Regions from separate parts of the Erwinia sp. GW821-FHT03D09 genome, predicted to be linked through region 3. Evidence: riboswitches for the same ligand, from Rfam matches in the RefSeq annotation. Region 3 holds a riboswitch; each other region holds the start of a gene.
The links. A riboswitch is a leader RNA that binds a small molecule or an ion and turns the genes downstream of it on or off. The one in region 3 is predicted to bind thiamine pyrophosphate.
Positions count from the first base shown of each region.

Region 1: linked by a shared signal. The riboswitch ahead of thiB (thiamine ABC transporter substrate binding subunit) and the one ahead of tenA (thiaminase II) in region 3 are both predicted to bind thiamine pyrophosphate.
Region 2: linked by a shared signal. The riboswitch ahead of thiM (hydroxyethylthiazole kinase) and the one ahead of tenA (thiaminase II) in region 3 are both predicted to bind thiamine pyrophosphate.
Region 4: linked by a shared signal. The riboswitch ahead of AC07U6_RS18960 (FAD-dependent oxidoreductase) and the one ahead of tenA (thiaminase II) in region 3 are both predicted to bind thiamine pyrophosphate.

Region 1 covers NZ_JBWKUK010000005.1:102,165-104,362, reverse strand. Annotated here, with positions in the region: gene sgrR (HTH-type transcriptional regulator SgrR) at 1-1,193, shown strand, start outside; TPP riboswitch at 1,230-1,347, shown strand; gene thiB (thiamine ABC transporter substrate binding subunit) at 1,386-2,198, shown strand, end outside.
Region 2 covers NZ_JBWKUK010000003.1:242,958-245,155, forward strand. Annotated here, with positions in the region: gene wcaJ (undecaprenyl-phosphate glucose phosphotransferase) at 1-859, shown strand, start outside; TPP riboswitch at 990-1,095, shown strand; gene thiM (hydroxyethylthiazole kinase) at 1,132-1,923, shown strand; gene thiD (bifunctional hydroxymethylpyrimidine kinase/phosphomethylpyrimidine kinase) at 1,920-2,198, shown strand, end outside.
Region 3 covers NZ_JBWKUK010000029.1:12,598-14,795, reverse strand. Annotated here, with positions in the region: gene AC07U6_RS21425 (hypothetical protein) at 262-474, opposite strand; gene AC07U6_RS21420 (LysR substrate-binding domain-containing protein) at 443-1,051, shown strand; TPP riboswitch at 1,082-1,186, shown strand; gene tenA (thiaminase II) at 1,251-1,952, shown strand; gene AC07U6_RS21410 (ABC transporter ATP-binding protein) at 1,949-2,198, shown strand, end outside.
Region 4 covers NZ_JBWKUK010000021.1:34,644-36,841, forward strand. Annotated here, with positions in the region: gene AC07U6_RS18955 (LLM class flavin-dependent oxidoreductase) at 1-656, opposite strand, end outside; TPP riboswitch at 844-964, shown strand; gene AC07U6_RS18960 (FAD-dependent oxidoreductase) at 1,106-2,035, shown strand; gene thiS (sulfur carrier protein ThiS) at 2,035-2,198, shown strand, end outside.

The DNA.
Region 1 (2,198 bases), on a different contig from region 3:
ATGAGGAAAATGGGGAAGTGGAACCGGATATCGCCCATCACTGGCAACAGCTTAGCCCGTTACACTGGCGCTTCTTTCTGCGTCCGGCCATTCGTTTCCACCATGGTCGCGAGCTGGACATGGAAGACGTGATCGCCAGCCTGCAGCGCTTAAAAGAGCAGCCGCTGTTTAGCCACTTTGAACACATTGAATCCAACAGTCCGTGGATGCTGGACATCCACCTCAAACATACCGACAGCTGGCTTCCGTGGCTGCTGGCCAGCGTCAACGCGATGATCCTGCCAAAAGAGTGGCCGTTTATGCGCAACTTCGCCCGTCAGCCGTCGGGAACCGGTCCCTATGCCGTCGAGCACAACCAGCAGAGCCAGCTGCGTATCAGCGCCTTCGATGACTACTTTGGCTATCGCGCACTGATCGACGAGGTCAATATCTGGGTCCTGCCCGAGATCAGCGACGAGCTGGTTTACTCCGGCGTGAAGCTGCAAAGTCATGATACCGATGAGCAGCCGGAAGAGAGTCGCCTGGAGGAAGGCTGCTACTTTCTGCTGTTTGACCAGCGTTCCGAGCTGGGCCGGAACGAAGCTGTTCGCCGCTGGCTAAGTTCAATCTTCAACCCGATCGCCCTGCTTAACCACAGCGGGATTGCCTATCAGCGCTACTGGTTCCCGGCATGGGGCCTGCTGCCGCGCTGGCATCATCGCCATGATATGGAAATGAGCAACAAGCCAGAGGGGTTAGATTCGCTGACGATCACCTGGTACAGCGATCAGATTGAACACCAGGGCATCGCCAACGCCCTGGGCCCTGTTCTTGCCGCGCACGGTGTGGCGCTGATAACCCAGGAACTGGATTATGAAAGCTGGCATCAGGGTAACGCCGAGAGCGATATCTGGCTGGGTAGCGCCAACTTTACGCTGCCGCTGGAGTTCTCCCTGTTCTCGCTACTGTATGAAGTTCCGCTGATGCATCACTGCATTCCCATCGACTGGCAGCAGGATGCGCAGCAGTGGCGGGAGCAGAAGCTTCCGCTGGCCGACTGGAGTAAACAGCTAATCGACAATCATTACCTGCATCCGCTGTTTCACCACTGGCTGCAGCTGCATGGCCAGCGCAGCATGCGCGGGGTGAGAATGAATACCCTGGGCTGGTTCGATTTCAAATCCGCCTGGTTTGCACCGCCGGATGAGTCATGAGTGCTTTCGTTAGCGGAACGATCTCACTAGAATAGGCCGTTCTCAACGGGGTGCGATATACCCTGCTGCGCGGTAGCAGGGTATATCGCTGAGAGAAAACCCGTCGAACCTGATCCGGCTCATACCGGCGTAGGGATTTGAGAGTGCTGTTTACTCAGATCCTTTGCGCATCTTCTTTTCAAGGAACGCAAAGTGTTAAAAAAAATCTTACCTCTGCTGGTGCTGTTCTCGCTGCCCGTCGCAGCGAAAGACGCGCTGACCGTCTATACCTACGACTCGTTCTCCGCCGACTGGGGCCCCGGCCCGGCAATCAAAAAAGCTTTTGAAGCGCAGTGTAACTGCGAGCTGAAGTTTGTTGCGTTGGCCGATGGCGTATCGTTACTCAACCGCCTGCGAATGGAAGGAAAAAACAGCCAGGCCGACGTCGTTCTGGGGCTGGACAATAACCTGCTGGATGCGGCAGAAAAAACCGGCCTGTTCGCCGCCAGCCAGGTCAATACCGAAAGCAGCAACGTGCCCGGCGGCTGGAAAAATAGCACCTTCGTGCCCTACGACTACGGTTGGTTCGCCTTCGTTTACGACAAAACCCGCCTGCAAAATCCGCCAAAAAGCCTGAAAGAGCTGGTCGAGAGCGACCGCCCAATCAAAGTGATCTACGAAGATCCGCGCACCAGCACGCCGGGCCTGGGTCTGCTGCTGTGGATGCAGAAGGTGTATGGTGAGCAGGCACCGGCAGCCTGGCAGAAACTGGCTCAGAAAACCGTCACCGTCACCAAAGGCTGGAGTGAAGCCTACGGCCTGTTCCTCAAAGGTGAAAGCGATATGGTGCTGAGCTACACCACGTCCCCTGCTTACCATCTCATCGAAGAGAAGAAAGACCAGTACGCCGCTGCCAACTTCAGCGAAGGCCATTACCTGCAGGTGGAAGTGGCCGGTCAGCTGAAAGCCAGCAAGCAACCGAAACTGGCGCAGGAGTTTATGCAGTTCCTGCTGACTCCGGCTTTC
Region 2 (2,198 bases), on a different contig from region 3:
ACCGATTGAAATGAGTAACGGCATCAATTACGCGGGTGATTTTGACAAGCTAATAGAAGATGCTCGTGAAGGAAAACTGGACCGTATCTACATCGCTATGAGCATGAAAGATGAGTCCAAAATTAAAGATATTGTCAAACGCTTAACGGATACGACCTGCTCTGTTTTACTGATACCGGACGTTTTCACTTTTAATATTCTTCAGTCTCGTACTGAGGAGATCAATGGTGTGCCGGTGGTCCCATTATTTGATACGCCTCTTAGCGGTATCAATATGGTATTCAAGCGTCTTGAAGACATCATTGTGTCATCGATTATTCTGCTGTTTATCTCGCTGCCGTTGATTGTTATTGCCTGTGCTGTGAAGATGAGTTCTCCTGGCCCGGTTATCTTCCGCCAGATTCGTTATGGCATGGACGGTAAACCGATTATGGTCTGGAAGTTCCGAACCATGTCAGTGATGGAGAATGGTGCTAAAGTCACCCAGGCCAAGCAAAATGATCCTCGCGTGACCAAACTCGGTAAGTTTTTACGCAATACTTCACTGGATGAGCTGCCGCAGTTCTTTAACGTGCTTTTTGGTCAGATGTCCGTAGTGGGGCCGCGCCCACATGCCGTTGCGCACAATGAACAGTATCGTTCGCTAATTGAAGGCTATATGCTGCGCCACAAAGTTAAACCAGGGATTACAGGTTTGGCCCAGATTAACGGCTTCCGTGGTGAAACAGATACCTTGGAAAAAATGCAAAAGCGCGTTGACTTCGACCTGATCTATATTCGTGGTTGGAGTATTTGGTTAGATCTGAAAATTATATTCCTGACTTTTTTTAAAGGCTTTGTTAATAAAGCTGCGTATTGATTTTAGACATTCTTTAAAGAATGTGTTGGACATGATGTTAAGACGAGTAAAAAATCCGCCATGCGGTTTTTTTACTTTATAATCCTTATGCTTGATTTCGCCAATCCCTTTGCATATTCTTTCCGTCGAAACAAATGACTCGGGGTGCCCGTCCTTTTCTTTGAGGATACGGCTGAGAAAAACCCGCATAACCTGAACTGGATAATGCCAGCGGAGGGAAGTCAGATGCCTCCAACCGGCATCGCCTTCTTGATCGCCGGTTGGGAGTATAAATGAGCCAACCCCTTCCCCTCAGCCACCACGATGTGGCGCACTCTCTGGCGCTGTTCCGCCAGCAATCCCCCCTTATTCACTGCATGACCAATGATGTAGTACAGACCTTTACGGCCAACGTTCTGCTGGCGCTGGGTGCATCGCCGGCGATGGTGATCGATGCCGAAGAGGCCGCGCAGTTCAGTGCGGTAGCCAGCGCGCTGCTGGTCAATGTCGGCACGCTGACGCGCTCGCGCAGCGCGGCGATGCTGGCGGCGGTGGAGTCAGCAAACCGTGCAGGGCGCAGCTGGTCGCTGGACCCGGTAGCGGTCGGTGCGTTAGCGTTCCGTACTGAATTCTGTCATCAGCTGCTGAATCATCAACCTGCCGCCATTCGCGGTAATGCCTCAGAGATTATGGCGCTGGCAAAAGAAGCGGTATCCGGCCGCGGGGTGGATTCTCAGCATCAGTCCGATGCCGCGATCCCGGCCGCGCACAAGCTCGCTTTGCAGAGCGGGGCGGTTGTGGCGGTCACCGGAGAAGTGGACTTTATTACTGACGGTCAGCGTACTCTCAGTGTCAGCGGCGGTTCACCGTTGATGATGCGTGTGGTCGGTACCGGCTGCGCGCTGTCGGCGGTGGTGGCGGGGTTTGCTTCGCTGCCCGGCGATCGTCTGACCCACGTTGCCAGCGCCTGCCGTGTGGTATCGCTGGCCGGCGAGCGTGCCGCCGCGATCGCATCAGGACCGGGGAGCTTTATCCCTGCCTTCCTGGATGCGCTCTATTTATTGACCCCGGAGGAACTGGCATGAAGCGAATTAATGCACTGACCATTGCCGGTACCGATCCCAGCGGCGGAGCGGGTATCCAGGCGGATCTGAAAGCGTTCTCGGCGCTGGGCGCTTACGGCACCAGCGTGATCACCGCGCTGGTTGCGCAGAACACCCGGGGCGTGCAGTCGGTTTATCGTATTGAGCCGGATTTCGTTGGCGCGCAGCTGGATTCAGTGCTGTCGGATGTACGTATCGATGCGATCAAAATCGGTATGCTGGCGGAATCCGACATTGTGGAAGTCGTAGCCGAGCGT
Region 3 (2,198 bases):
GTATCGAGGGTAAATCTGGTGCGGTTACCCAGCGCATCGGTCTGCGCCATAAGCTGGTTATCCACCCACTCAAAGTGCGTTTCACCGCCATCGTCCTGCCGGATACAGATAATATTGTTGCGTTCGTCGCGAACGTAGCTGGTGACGCCACCAAACCCGTTATGAAAGTGGCCTGTACGCGTGTCGTCATCCCAGACAAAATGCCCCGGCCATAGCCCTTCCGCTGCCCGGCCATCAATGGCGCGCCCAAGACAGTCATAGTCATGCTCCACCCAGGTGCGACAGGTCACTCCAGCGCAGCATCCACCCTTCCGCTGACCAGCGGTAATCAAAGCTGCGGCCTTCCCCGGCCCGGACGCTCAGCAGGTAGCCCCATTCATCATACCGGTAGCTGGCCAGCGTTCTGAGCGGCTGGCGCGCGCTATCGCACAGCGTCAGCCTGATGATACACCCGTGCTCCGTTTCCACATGCACCAGCCGTTCGTCTGCCAGCGCCAGCCAGCGCTATCCCAGGGTCAACGTCGCAGTTCACGACGTGATCAACGAGAAAGTACTCGAAATGGTGCAGGAAGGACGCGTGGAGATGGGTGTTGCCTTCGAACCCGAACAGGCCGATTCGCTGTATTTCACCCTGCCAGGCATCGACCGTTTTGTCGCCGTCGTTCCGGCAGACAGCCCGCTGGCGCAGAAAAAACAATTGAGCTGGCGTGAACTGCTACAGCTCGATTTTATTACACTTCAGCGCCCGTCCGCAGTTCGTCTGCTGCTGGAGCAGTCGCTGGTGAAGGCGGGACGGCGGCTGGACGTGGCTTTTGAAAGCCATCAGCGGGTTACGGTGGGTAAGATGGTAGCTGGCGGGCTGGGTGCCAGTGCGGTCCCGGCGCTCTGTATCCAGCAGATGCGTGAACTGGGTGCGGTTTGCGTGCCGTTGACGGCCCCACAGATTGAACGGCGCGTGGGTTTGCTGCAGCGTAAGCAGCATCAGCTTTCTCAGGCCGCCACAATGCTCGCCCGGACGCTGTGCGAGGTGAGCCGCTGGCCCGCATTATGATTGTAATAAAAAAATAAATATCGTATAACAACCGACTCCGAGGGGTGTCCTGTAACGGGCTGAGATGGCAGTAATGCCGAACCCTTTGAACCTGATCTGGGTCATGCCAGCGAAGGGACGGGTTGGCAAACACAGATCTGCTTTTGCCTCTTCACACCGCCGCCGCACCCCGGATCTCCACCACGATTTTGGAGATCTTATGCCTGCTTCAATGTTCGAATTCGGTCTGTTTGGTCGCCTCCGTCAGAATGCGGGACCGCACTGGGAACACTACGTCGCTCACCCGTTCCTGCAACAGCTCGGTGCCGGTACGCTGCCAGAAGTTGCCTTCCGCCGCTATCTGACCCAGGACTATCTGTTCCTCGTCCACTTCGCCCGCGCCTACGCCCTGCTGGTCACCAAATTCCACACTCTGCCGGAAATCCGTGCTGCCGTCGGATCGTTGAATCACATCGTTGCCGAACTACCGCTTCACGTCGGCTACTGCGCAGGATGGGGGTTGAGCGAAGAGCTGATGGCCCGCGAACCGGAAGCCAGCGAAACGATCAACTACACCCGCTACGTGCTGGATATCGGCCATACCGGGGATGCCCTTGAGCTACTGGCTGCCCTGCTGCCGTGCGTGGCGGGCTATGCTGAAGCGGGGCTGCGTCTGCTGGCCGATCCGGCCACAGTGATGGAGGGCAATCCTTACGCTTCGTGGATGCAGAACTACAGCGACCAGGGCTATCTGAACGGCGTGAAAGCGGCGATTGAGCTGCTCGACCGCGTGGGCCAGCAGCGCGGTGCCGATGCCCGCTTCGATCGGCTGAGTGACATCTTCACTACCGCCACCCGTCTGGAAGGTGCCTTCTGGCAGATGGGACTCAACGCCGTCGAAAACCCGGTTAACGTGTGGTGAACAGCGTTATTTCCCGCCCCGGCATCGAAATCCGCGATCTGACCCTGCGTTTCGGCAGCCGGACTATCTTTGAGCGGCTGAACTTCCGCATTGAGGGCGGCACCTTCGTCGCCATGCTCGGGGCCAGCGGCGCGGGCAAAACCAGCCTGCTGAAAATCATCGCCGGGTTGGCGACTGCAACGTCTGGCACAGTAAGCGCCAGCGACGGCCTGCCGGTGCCGGGGCGAATTGCCTATATGGGCCAGC
Region 4 (2,198 bases), on a different contig from region 3:
TCGGTGTTTTCCTGATGATTTACACGGCGGTGCCAGCCCAGCTCGGGGGCAATCAGTGTGGCGAAGTCGCTGATAATCTGGCGGTACTGGTCGGCGGTAAATTCATAGGGTAACTCCAGCCGCAGTTCATCCACTTCGCGCAGGATCGGGTCGTTAACCAGGCGCTGCTGGTTGCCCGGCGAGGCGATCAGCGTGTTTTCATCCGCCAGCCAGCGGCCGCTGAGGTTGTCCCGCACGCGTCGGACCCGATCGTAGGAGAAATTCTCCTGCCGCCAGTCGCCTGAGAACAGCGCCGGGCCAATCAGCTCCAGGTGGTTCGGCTGGCCGGCGCTGAGGCCAACGTTCAGCCGCCCGCGCGCGAGTACGTCCACCGTCAGTAAATCTTCCGCCAGCCGAAACGGGCTTTCATAGCCCATCTGGATCACTGTGGTGCCCAGCTCGATATGCCGGGTACGCTGCGTGGCGGCGGCAAGAAACGTGCTCGCCGAAGAGATCCCGTGCTCCAGATGGCGCTGACGCACCCAGGCACCGTTGTAGCCCAGCGATTCACCCAGCTCGAACAGCTGCAGGGTTTCTTCCGGCCCCTGTAGCGGGGCGCGATCCGGGTAGTTCCCGGGAGTAAGGAAAGCGATATGCGATATGGCCGGTTTTGTCATGGTGTCCATCCGTTCAGACCTGATGTGGGAGAGGCGCACTGAAAAATCCTTCAGCATCGGGCAATTGTGTTGCCTGCCCCGCACTTTGCAAAATGCCGAATCCGGCACTTTATTTTCATCTGGCGAAAACGGCCGTCGAAATAAATCCACCTAAACGCTTGCGGTTGCGCTCAGGATGCAATAAAAAAGTCTCTGTCAGGGGAGTCTCGCCGAAGAGACTGAGAGGCTGATTGCGATTTATCGCGGCTCAGCGACCCTTAGAACCTGACCCAGTTGATACTGGCGTAGGAAGACCTGGAATGCCGCTTCGCCGCACTCCTTATCGGGCAGATCGCAGCCGCCGAACGCCGATACTCTCCCTTCTCATTATCGCGGGTCTTCTTGGTTATCTGAGAGGCCGGTATGACGTTCGTAACAACTCTCCCTGAACATTCCGCCGAGGCGACATTGTGAGCCACTGGTCGATCCTGGGTTCGGGCGTGACCGGGCTGTGCGTGGCGACCGCGCTGGCCGACGCCGGAGAAAAGCTGGAAATCATCACCTCTGAAGAACATTGCCCCGCGTCGCACTACGCGGGCGGTATGCTCGCGCCGTTCTGCGAGGGCGAAGGCGCACCGGAAGAGGTGGTCAGGCTGGGGCAGGGCTCCGCCGACTGGTGGCAGGCGCACGTCAGCGGCGTGGAACGTCAGGGTACGCTGGTGATCGCGCCGCCGCGTGACAGCATGGAGCTGAATCGCTTTGCCAAAATGACCCAGGGCCATCAGTGGGTGGACCCGGGCAGCGTGGAAGATCGCCTGGCCGGGCGCTTTGCTCGCGGGCTGTTTTTCCCCAGCGAAGGGCACCTCGATCCGCGCAAGGCGATGCAGGAGCTGCGGCAGAAGCTGCTGGCCGCGGGCGTGGAGATCCGCCACGGTAAACCAACGGGCAAAATTATCGACTGCCGGGGTATTCATGCCGCGCCGCTGCTGCCGGAACTGCGCGCCGTGCGCGGTGAGATGCTGATCCTGCAAGGCGATGAGGTGCAGTTTTCACGACCGATCCGCCTGCTGCATCCGCGCTTTCCCTGCTACCTGGTGCCGCGCAGCGAAGGGCGTTTTATGCTCGGTGCCACCATGGTGGAAAGCAACGACGCCAGCCCGATCAGCGCCCGCGCGCTGATGGAACTGCTGAGCGCGGCGTACACCATCGACCCGGCGCTGGTCGAAGCGCGGGTGATTGAAACCGGCAGCGGCCTGCGCCCCTCTTACCCGAATAACCTGCCGGATATCCGCTATCGCGACGGCACCTTCCACGTTAACGGCATGTACCGGCACGGCTTTCTGCTGGCACCGATCATGGCGCAAAATCTTATCCAACAGCTGTCGCAGGAGACGCGCTGATGCACATTTTACTGAACGGTCAGGCGACCGAAACCCAGGCCGCTACCCTGACGGCGCTGCTTAACGAACAGCAGATTGACCGCAGCTGCGTGGTCTGCGCGCTGAACGGCGATTTTGTCCCGCGTGGGCTGTATGACGCGACGCCAATTAGCGAAGGCAGCAA